Linked DNA regions of Acidisarcina polymorpha. The protein of the gene in region 2 interacts with the protein of the main gene of each other region in a pairwise test. Links are inferred from orthologs where the notes say so. Each region holds a gene or a part of one and is shown on either strand. Other genes may lie near its edges. The genes, in order: ctaD, ACPOL_RS10680 and dnaE.

What was found.
Region 1: the proteins of ACPOL_RS10680 (region 2) and ctaD interact in binary tests that used the Escherichia coli proteins (3 or more experiments, as listed by UniProt). The link is inferred for Acidisarcina polymorpha from one-to-one orthologs.
Region 3: the proteins of ACPOL_RS10680 (region 2) and dnaE interact in binary tests that used the Escherichia coli proteins (3 or more experiments, as listed by UniProt). The link is inferred for Acidisarcina polymorpha from one-to-one orthologs.

Annotation. Positions count from the first base shown.
Region 1 is NZ_CP030840.1:6,171,325-6,174,378, forward strand. Bases 84-2,986 are described here. They hold ctaD (cytochrome c oxidase subunit I), read right to left. Parts: upstream 2,424-2,986; coding sequence 744-2,423; downstream 84-743. Other genes in these bases: ACPOL_RS26310 (cytochrome c oxidase subunit 4), read right to left, coding at 84-98; ACPOL_RS26315 (cytochrome c oxidase subunit 3), read right to left, coding at 108-704; coxB (cytochrome c oxidase subunit II), read right to left, coding at 2,451-2,986. Outside these bases: more of ACPOL_RS26310, read right to left, coding at 1-83; more of coxB, read right to left, coding at 2,987-3,054. UniProt on the Escherichia coli protein: Cytochrome bo(3) ubiquinol oxidase is the terminal enzyme in the aerobic respiratory chain of E.coli that predominates when cells are grown at high aeration.
Region 2 is NZ_CP030840.1:2,462,524-2,465,628, reverse strand. Bases 113-3,066 are described here. They hold ACPOL_RS10680 (pyridoxal phosphate-dependent aminotransferase), read right to left. Parts: upstream 2,199-3,066; coding sequence 1,026-2,198; downstream 113-1,025. Other genes in these bases: ACPOL_RS10675 (amidohydrolase family protein), read left to right, coding at 2,456-3,066; ACPOL_RS10685 (TolC family protein), read right to left, coding at 113-923. In the rest of the region: more of ACPOL_RS10685, read right to left, coding at 1-112; more of ACPOL_RS10675, read left to right, coding at 3,067-3,105. UniProt on the Escherichia coli protein: Shows aminotransferase activity with methionine and histidine as substrates, and to a lesser extent also with phenylalanine.
Region 3 is NZ_CP030840.1:5,680,926-5,685,145, reverse strand. What follows is about bases 32-4,100. They hold dnaE (DNA polymerase III subunit alpha), read right to left. Parts: upstream 3,757-4,100; coding sequence 232-3,756; downstream 32-231. Other genes in these bases: ACPOL_RS24220 (response regulator), read right to left, coding at 4,050-4,100; ACPOL_RS24230 (hypothetical protein), read left to right, coding at 32-219. Also shown: more of ACPOL_RS24230, read left to right, coding at 1-31; more of ACPOL_RS24220, read right to left, coding at 4,101-4,220. UniProt on the Escherichia coli protein: DNA polymerase III is a complex, multichain enzyme responsible for most of the replicative synthesis in bacteria. This DNA polymerase also exhibits 3' to 5' exonuclease activity. The alpha chain is the DNA polymerase catalytic subunit.

The DNA.
Region 1 (3,054 bases), 3.7 Mb from region 2 along the record:
ATCAGCGGCCAGATGGTTGGAGCCGGAAGCTGGACAAAGCCTTCCGATTCCGCATGACCGGTTCCGTCGTTATGCGCCATGGCCGCCCTTTCTGACATTTTCTTGATTCATCTTCCCAGCACGTAAACGACGGTAAAGACGACCACCCAAACGGCGTCGACGAAGTGCCAATAGAGGGACAACACTTCGAGCTTTTCGGCATGATGCTCGTTCATTGCTTTGCGCAGCCCGGCGATCAGGGCGACGGTAAGCATGATCAGACCGACGACGACGTGAGTGGCGTGCAGACCGACGAGCGAATAGAAGGTGGTGCCGAAGAGGTTGGTGCGGATGGTCAATCCGTAGTGATAAATGAGTTCGTACCATTCCTTCGCCGTATAGAAGAGGAAGACGAGGGCGAGGAAGATGGTGGCGCCGAGCCATGCGGTGCAGGCACTCACCCGATCTTTGCGGAGCGAAGATACGGCGGCGTGTGCAGTGATGCTGCTGGAAAGCAGGCAGATGGTCGCGACGATGGGAAGTTCCAGCACCTGCTTCGGCGTCGGCCCACTCAGACTCTTGCCGATGTAATAGACATAGGCGACGACGAAGATGATGAAGATGGCCGACTCGGCAAGGATCAGGCATGCCATGCCGACGATGCCGCGGCTGGGCAGCGTCCATGGAGCTTCGCTTACCTCGCGAGTGACGGGGATTGTGCTCATAGAGGCATAACTGCGTCTCTGTCGGCGTTGATGATCAGGCTAGTATTCATAATGGCTATCCACATCTTCGGGATGTTTGAGGTCCCATAGCGGGCGGCGGCTGCTGATCGATGGCGGCACGGCGAAGTTGTAGTCGGGCGGCGGGGACGTGGTCGCCCATTCGAGGGTCCACGCGTCCCATGGATCGGGTCCTGCGACACGGCCGCGGTAGAACGCCCATACCATGTTGACGACGAAGATGACGGTGGCGATCGCCTGGATAAAGCCGCCGGCGCTGACGAGCATGTTCCAGCTGTCCCAGCCTCGTCCTGCCTCGTAGGTATAGATACGGCGAGGCATGCCTAGAATGCCTGGCACATGCATGAGGTCGAAGGTGAGATGGAAGCCGATGACGAAGAGCCAGAAATGCCACTTGCCAAGCCGCTCACTGAGCATGCGTCCGGTCATCTTCGGATACCAGTAGTAGAACGCGGCGAAGAGCGCAAAGAGAATGGCTCCGACGAGCACATAGTGGAAGTGAGCGACGACGAAGTAGGTGTTATTCAACTGCCAATCCATGGGCGCGGAAGAGAGGACGATGCCGGTAAGTCCGGCCCCGAGGAACTGGAAGAGAAAGCCGGTGGCAAAGAGCATGGGGGTTTTGAATTGAATCTTGCCGCCCCACATGGTTGCCAGCCAATTGAAGATCTTGATGCCGGTGGGCACCGAGATGACCATGGTGGCCGCGGTGAAGAAGATGTTCCCTCCCGCACCCAAGCCGTCGATGAACATGTGGTGGGCCCACACGCTGAGGCTGATGAAACCAATCGAGACCGTCGCGGCGACCATGGCGGGATAGCCGAAGATGGCCTTGCGGGAGAAGACGGGAATGATCTCATTCATGAAGCCGAAGGCGGGCATGACGAGGATGTATACCTCGGGATGGCCGAAGATCCAGAAGAAGTGGAACCATAGGATTGCCGAACCGCCGGCCTGGGTATCAAAGAAGTGGGCGCCGAGATAGCGATCGATGGTGATCATGATCTGGGCGGCGGTGAGCGGGCTGACGGCGACGAAGACCAGGAAGCTGGTGACCAGATAAATCCACGGCAGCAATGGCAGGCGAGTCATGGTCATGCCCTTGCACCGCATGGAAAGAATAGTGGCGACGATGTTGATCGCCGTACCGGTAGTACCGATACCGGACAAGAGGATGGAGAAGGTCCAGTAATCGGTGCTATGTCCGGGAGAAAAGACCTTTTCGGTCAGCGGCGCGTAGGCCCACCAGCTGACATCCGGGGCCGAACCAGCGCCGTAGAGTCCACTCCCCCCGACATAGCTGTAATACAGGAGGATTCCACCAAAAGCCGAAATCCAGAAAGAGAAGGCATTCAGCCGGGGAAAGGCCATGTCCCGCGCGCCGATCATCAGCGGGATCAAGTAATTGCCGAAGCCGAAGAGAATCGGCATGCCCACGAAGAAGACCATCGTGGTGCCATGCATGGTGAATAAGCGATTGAATACCTGCGGGGAAAGGAAATGGTTATTGGGCACGGCCAGCTGGATGCGGATCAGCATCGCCATGAATCCGGCGATGACCAAAAAGACAAGCGCATACACGATATACATGATGCCGATCTTTTTGTGATCGACCGTAGTGAGCCAGTCGTGGGCGACCTGGAGCAGAAGCTTCTTTGGTTTGGTCTGGCTGGTCAGATCGACTGCGGTGGTCGTTGCCATAGCTCTCTCCTTTCTGCTGATCCTGTATTAACGCAGCGTGGTTAAGTACTCGGTGACGGCGTTGAGGTCCTTCTCGTTGAGGTGCATGGGCGGCATGAGAGCTCCGGGCTTTAAGGAATCAGGGTTGTCGATCCATTGATGGAGATTCTGCCGATTGTTGGCGAAGGCCCCGGAGCCGAGGGTATCGCGGCTACCCATGTGGGTGAGATCGGGACCGAACTTCCCCTGGGCGCTGGTTCCCTTCACGGTATGGCAATTGGCGCAGGCATTGTGTTCAAAGACCGACTTGCCCTCCAGCTGCTGGGGGCTGAGAGTTGACGGGTCAGCGGCCGGAGCCTGTTGATGCTGGATCCAGGCGGAAAAATCGGCGGGTGAGTCCGCGTAGACACGCAACAACATCTTGGCGTGCTGGGTGCCGCAATATTGCGCGCATTGGCCGAGGTAGAGACCGGCTGCCTGAGGATCGATCCAAATGGTGTTGACCCGATTGGGGATCACGTCGATGCGGCCAGCGAGCCGCGGCACGGAGAAATTATGGGTCACATCGGCCGAGGAGGTGTTGAGGTAAGTGGGGGTGGGATGGGCGGGATCACTGACCGGGACATGAAGTTCATTCGCAGTGACGACGCCG
Region 2 (3,105 bases):
TGCGACTGACGAATCTGCTGAAGCATTGATTGATAGTCCTGGCGGCTTGCGTATGCCTCCTGTTTAGCATTTTCGATGGTTGTCGCTTCGAGCTCCGCATAAGGAGAGGTATCTGTCAATTGAATTTTCTGCCCAGCAGGAATCCCGATCTCGCGCTCGAGGTTGATTTTAGCGATCTCGAAGTTATTTTCCTGGGCGATCACGGCTTGCTGCTGGGTTTGATATTGAACTCGAGCCCGCAACTCATCCAGACGAGCCACGGTTCCCGCTTCATGCTCAGCGACGACCTGGTTTAACGTCACTTCGTCGGTGGTGAGCAACGCGCGAGCATAGTCGAGCTGGGCGCTGGCGGAGAGCGCCTGCAGGTAGGAGGTGGCGACATTCAATACCACCAGGCCACGCGAGGATTGCATGTTGTAGAAGGCGACAGCTTCCCCGGTTTTAGCCGCTCGATATTGTTCGATGGTGGAGAGATTGAAGACAGTTTGATTGAGATTGACCTGTCCCTGAGTCACATCCACCCTGGTGATGAGCGGGAACCCTGCGAATTGAGCAGCGTTCGGGATTTGCGTGAGCAGACCCAGGTTGAATCCCTCGGCGGCCAGATTGTACTGATGTACTCCGGTTTGGCCTTGCAAAGTAAGGTTAGGCAGCAAGGCATTCAGCGCCTGAAGTCGCTGACCGCTAGCCGTCTCTTGCTGATCGCGAGAAAGCGTGAGGCCCAGATTATTCTCGAGCCCCAGCCGGATGGCGTCATCGAGCGTCAGAGGAATAGGACTGCTGGTAGGAGCAACGGCCGTCACGCTCCCATAGTAGGAGTTGGCGGCGGAGGACTGGTTCGCAGGTTGCCCCTGGACCGGAACAATAGCGCTGAAAACAAGCGCGATAAGCCACCGCCAAGCTGCTGGTCTGCCAGTCTTCATCTATCTCAAGATACCCTTATCCTTGCTTGTTAGATCGGTTTCAAGCGGTTAGGTTGCCAAAAGATTCCAGTCGCGGGATTCCCCGCCATCGGAACTCGGCGTCTATAAAGCCGCTTTTAGCAAGCCACACGCTCTGCTCAGTTCTTCATCTCTTTTGGCGAAGCAGAAGCGCAGCAGATTTTCTCCCCTTCCCTCGTGAAAGAAAGCCGTGCCGGCCACGGCGGCGACGCCTCGTTCTTGCAAGAGTGTTCTTGCCTTCTCCCTGGCGCTCGATCCGGAAAGGGAGGAGACGTCCGCGAGAACATAGTAGGCGCCCGCCGGCACGGAGGGCTTTAATCCAGCCGAACTAAGCGCGGAGCAGAGCAGGTCGCGTTTGCTTTGATATTCTTCCGCGAGCGAAGTGTAAAAAGTCTCTGGGAGCTCCACCAGTCCGGCCGCCGCTCCATATTGGAAGGGAGACGGGGCGCAAACGTATGTGAGGTCATGAAAATAGGCGATCGAAGGCAGCCACCTGGCACTTGCAGTCAGATAGCCGATTCGCCAGCCGGTGATGCTGAAGGTCTTCGAAAGTCCAGAGATGGAAATGGTGCGTTCCGCCATTCCGGGAAGAGTAGCCGGACTTAGGTGTTTTGTTCCGTCATAAACGAAGTATTCGTAGATCTCATCCGTGAACAGAAACAGATCGTGTTCTTCGACGATTGCTGCGATTGCTTCGAGGTCCTGGGGAGAAAAGACCTTCCCGCAGGGATTGGACGGGGAATTCACCAGAATCGCCCTGGTCCGAGGCGTGATGGCAGCGCGCAACCGGTCCAGATCGAGGTTCCAGTCGGCGAGTTCAAGCGGCACGGTCACCGGATTGATGTGGAGCGCAGTCAGCGTATTCAGGTGGTATCCGTAGAAGGGTTCAAAAAGGATGACCTCATCGCCAGGGTCGAGAAGGGCCATACACGCCGCATAAAAGCCTGCAGTTGCGCCCGAAGTGACGAGGATTTCGGAGCCGGGATCGGCCGTCAATTGATTGTCCCGCTTGAGCTTGCGCGCAATTGCCTCGCGGAGAGGAGCAATCCCGTCTAAGCGCGTATAAATATTTAGGCCAGCGCGAATGGCCTCGATAGCCCCTTCCGCGACAGAAGCAGGCAAATCGGTATCGCAGACTCCCTGTGCGAGGTTCACCCCGCCGACCCGGTCGCATTCCATGGTCATGGCGCGGATCTCGGATTGAACGAGATTCGGGGCTATCTTGCTGAGGCGAAGGCTGGTTGTCGCGGTTCCCATGAACATATGTTAAACAATGAAGCTGCCTCTGGATTGCTCGGAACTGCGGGCCCGGTCACTCCAGCGACCGGGCCCGCAACGCCACCATGAGAACGCAAATCGTTGTTCTCGCCATTTGCAGGTAGTTTGTTCAGTCCCTATGAGACTGACCTCGCTTAGAATTGTGTGCGACCCCTTCTCCAAACCGCGAACTTGATACCGACCTCATACCAAGGGAACCCGGTTGGGCAGCGGACCACTACGCAGGAGACTTTTCCTTGGCCACCCTTCATCTCGTTTTCGGTCGCGCGATTGCCTGCGTGATGGCAGCTTCAGCTTGCACCGCGACAGCGCAGCAGGCGGCGACATCTGGGACCTTCGTGCTCCACAAATTCGCAAGGGCAATTGGCAAAGAGACATACTCCGTCGAAACGAAGGCTAACGACTACACCCTAACCTCGCATTTTCTATTCACAGACCGAGGTGAGCCGGTGCCGCTGGAAACTACCTTCATCGCGAGCACAGCAAGTATGTCGCCGCTCTCCTATATTGCGAAGGGGAAGGCGGCACGGCTGTCCGAGATGGATGACGCCCTGAAGGTGGATGGGAACCTCATCTCCGTTACGCGAAAAGGTAGGAAGGACGTGCAAAAGGCGACCGGACCGTGGTTTATTACGGACGGCTACTCGCCTGTCGCCATGCAGGAGCAGATGATGCGCTGGTGGTCGATGCATAGCAAGCCTGCGGAATTTACGGTGTATCCCTCAGCTTCGAAAGTCCGTATTGAACCTGCAGCCACTCTGAGCCTCAACGGACACGTGGTGCACGGCTATACCGTAGGCGGCCTTATCTGGGGAGAAGAGTCGTTGTGGATGGACGACGCACAGGATCTGGTTGCCTTGGTGAGCACCGATGCCGAGTTTGATCA
Region 3 (4,220 bases), 3.2 Mb from region 2 along the record:
GCCGATGTTCAAGGTACGCTTGCGGGCAAGGCGATCTCCGTCCATCACACGTCTTTGACCATCGGATCGGTCGTCAGCGAACTCTATTTTTCACCGCGGAACCTCATCCTCGAAGTCGATGTTCCCAGCCAGACGTTCGCCATCGTTCGCGAGAACTTCCAGCTGCAGCAGCCGCCGCCTCCGCCTCCAAATCAGGCCCCTGCCACCCAACAGCAGTGATCTCGATTTAGCTCAATCGACCGCAACCACCATCCCTCGCCCCAACAGGATCTCGGCACGATCAAAGAAAGCGCGGTCCGCTCCTACGGTCACTCCGGACGGCTCCATGACGACGACGTATTCGCCTGCCTGTTCCATGCTGAACATCACCCGTCCGGGCCCTGGCGACTCGCCGATCATTGCCTTCAGTTCGGCAAGGGTCGCAGCACTCGCCCGATCCAGCGCGACCCGAATCTTCACATTCTGCGGTAGGCGCAGCTTCACATCTTCGAGCGCCTGAATCGAAGAGACGCAGAGCTTCGGCGCAGCTTCCTCTTCGGCGCGTATTTGACCCCGCACCAGCACCGGCACCTCGATCTTGAGATTTGCCGCCAGCCTCTCATAGTCCTTGGGGAAGCAGATCAGATCGATCTTGCCTACCGTGTCCTCTAAAGATGCCTGCGCGTAGAGTTCGCCAGACCGCTTCGACTTGGCTACCTTCAAGCCGACGATCACTCCGGCGATAGCGATGTCATTCTCTGTCGAGGCCGGCTGACCGCGCCGAAAGGTCACCGGAGCCGGCTTCATCTCAAGCGCCGTCGCCGTATCGACCACCCCAGGCAGGTTGCGCAGCTTTTCCGCGTACTTGTCCAGCGGGTGCCCCGAAACAAAGAACCCCAACACTTCCTTTTCGCTCTGCAACCGCTGGTTTTCGTCCCAGTCCGGAACCTTGGGCAGATCGTTCGCCGCCCGGGAAGTCACCGGCCCATCGTCAAACAGTCCAAACAGTCCATGCTGTCCAGCAGCCGAATCCCGCTGCGCCTTCTGCGCTTGTTCCATTGCCTTATCGGCCGCGGCGATCAACTGCGAACGCCTCCCAAACGAATCGAGCGCCCCGGCCTTGATCAACGACTCCAGAACACGCTTGTTCATGAGCCGCAGATCAACCTTCTCGCAAAACTCCCAGTACGAAGCAAAGCTCTTCTCTTCCGCCTCCAAGGCCGCACGCGCAGCAAGGATCGAGTCGATCGCATTTCGGCCGACATTTTTGATCGCCGTCAATCCAAAACGAATTGCCTTGCCATGAGGGGTAAAATTCGCGCCGCTAAACAGCACATCCGGAGGCTCGACCGAAATCCCCATCTCGCGGCATTCCTTGATGTACTTGACGACGTTTTCCGGCTTCGAAATTTCCGACGTCAGCAACGCCGACATGAACTCAATCGGATAGTAGGTCTTCAAGTAGGCAGTCTGGTAGGCCAGCAGCGCATACGCGGCAGAGTGCGACTTGTTGAAGCCGTATCCGGCAAACTGCTCCATCAAGTCGAAGATGCGGGTGATCGTGTCCTTCGGATATTTCTTGGCCGCCGCGCCCGAGACAAACCGTTCGCGCTGCTTCGCCATCTCCTCGGCGTTCTTTTTGCCCATCGCCCGGCGGAGAAGATCGGCGTCTCCTAACGAATAACCGGCAAGCACATTGGCGATCTGCATCACCTGTTCCTGGTAGACGATGACGCCCAGCGTCTCCTTCAACAGCACTTCCAGGTCGGGCAGCAGATATTCCACCTTCCGCCGCCCCCACTTGCGCTCGATAAAGTCATCGATCATGCCGCCCTGGATCGGACCCGGACGATAGAGCGCATTCAAGGCGGTCAGGTCTTCGACCGAAGTCGGTTTGTACCGCCGCAGAACGTCGCGCATGCCGCCGGACTCAAACTGAAAGATCCCCGAAGTCAACGCCCGGTGAAAGACCTGCTCATACGTATGCTGGTCATCGAGCGGGATCGTCTCCAGATCCAGCTCCACTTCCTGATTACTCTTGATCAGCTTGAGGCAGTCGTCGATGACGGTCAGGGTCGTCAGTCCGAGGAAGTCCATCTTGAGAAGGCCCAGCTTCTCGATGGCCTTCATATCGTAGGAAGTCACGATTTCGTCGTTCTTGCTCCGGGTCACCGGGACGAGATCGGTGAGCGGCCGCGGCGCGATGACCACTCCTGCCGCATGCACGCCTGCTCCGCGCACCAGCCCCTCGAGCTTCCTCGCCGTGTCGATCAGCTCGCGGGTCTGTGGGTCCTTGTCATAGGCCTCCTGCAGAGAGGGAGAATCCTTCAACGCCTGCTCGATCGTCACCCCGATGGTCGCCGGAACCATCTTCGCGATCCGGTCGACATCCCCATAAGGAAGGTCGAGCGCTCGTCCGACGTCCTTGATCGCCGCCTTCGCCGCCATGGTGTTGAAGGTGATGATCTGCGCTACCTGCTCGCGGCCGTATTTGCGGGTCACATATTCGATCACTTCGCCGCGCCGGTTCATGTCGAAATCGATATCGATATCCGGCATCGATACCCGCTCCGGATTCAGAAACCGCTCGAAGAGCAGAATGTTCTGCAGTGGATCGATATTCGTGATTTCCATCACATACGAGACCAGCGAACCTGCCGCCGAACCACGCCCCGGACCCACCGGAATATCGTGGTCGCGCGCGTACTTGATGAAGTCCCAGACAATCAGGAAATATCCGGCGAACTTCATCGCCTTAATGCAATCGATCTCCCGCTCTAAACGCGCCTCGTAATCGGAGATCGGAAAGCGCAACAATCCGCGGTCCTGCAGATGGCGAACCGCCGTATCCAGCCGCTTGCGGAAACCCTGCCGGCACACCTCCTCAAAATAGCTGTCGATCGTATGTCCGGCGGGAACCGCAAACTCTGGAAATGGATTATCCACCTTATTGATCTTGAGCGAACACCGCTCAGCGAATTGCATCGTCCGATTGACCACCTGCGGCGCATGGGAGAAGAGCTTCTCCATCTGCGCCGCCGACTTCACAAAGAACTGGTCGGAGTCGAACTTGAACCGCTTGGGGTCATGGATCGAGCCCGCGGTTTGTACGCACAGCAGCACTTCATGGGCGTGATGATCGTCTTCACAGAGATAATGGCTGTCATTGGTCGCGACTAGCGGAATATTGAGTTCGCTCTCCAGCTTGAAAAGATCGGCGTGTATTTTCTTTTCGAGTTCCAGACCCTGGTCCTGGATCTCTAGAAAAAAGTTCCCTTTGCCGAAGATGTCCTGGTATTCACTCGCCGTATGCCGCGCTTCTTCGTATTTGCCGGCGATCAATTCCTGGCAGAGCTCACCCGCCAGGCAGCCCGAAAAGCCCACCAGACCGCTCGCATGTTCCGCAAGGTACTTCTTGCTAATGCGCGGCTTCCGGTAGAAACCATGCAGCGACGCCTCCGAGGTGATTCGAACCAGGTTGCGATAGCCCTCCTCATTCTCGGCCAGCACTAGGAGGTGGTTGTAATCATCGCCTTGAGGGTCGGCGCGATGGTCTTCCTTCTGGCAGATGTAGAGCTCGCAGCCAAGAATCGGCTTAACGCCGCGCTTCTTCGCCGCCTCAAAGAAATGCACCGCTCCGTAGATGTTGCCGTGGTCGGTGATGGCAACCGCCTGCTGCCCGATATCGGCGACATGGTTGACCAGTTTCTCGACGTCGCAGGCGCCATCCAGGAGTGAATAGTCCGTATGAAGATGAAGGTGGGTAAATTCAGCCATAGCTCTACTTCAATTTTAGAGCGCGGACGACCTGGCCTTCTTCGCTTCGCCTCACACGTCGGAGGAAGTTGAGGAAAAAGCGTCCTCAATTGCTGAGCGAGGACCGCAACGAAGAGCCGCACGCCTCGAGCAGACGCTGTTCCTGACCCGCTAAACCCGCAGCTTGCAAATATTCGTGGTCGATCGAATGCCCTCCGGAGAGCCTCGACGGACAGAGCCTTCCATGCTGAGCGCACGCCACATGGACGGCGGTGAGCGATGGTGTGGCGCCGCTGGACGCCGTGCTCGGAATCTCATGCCACGCGACCGCTTCGACGATGGCGTCCTAGCCCCCAGATGCCCAGCAGCGAGGCTCCCACCTGGGCATGGCCGCAGCCGATCACCTCGCGTTCCGCCTCCGCCAGGCTGATCCCGGTTCCGGCCGCCATCTCGAGCGCCATCTTGTATTCCTTGCCCATGCACGA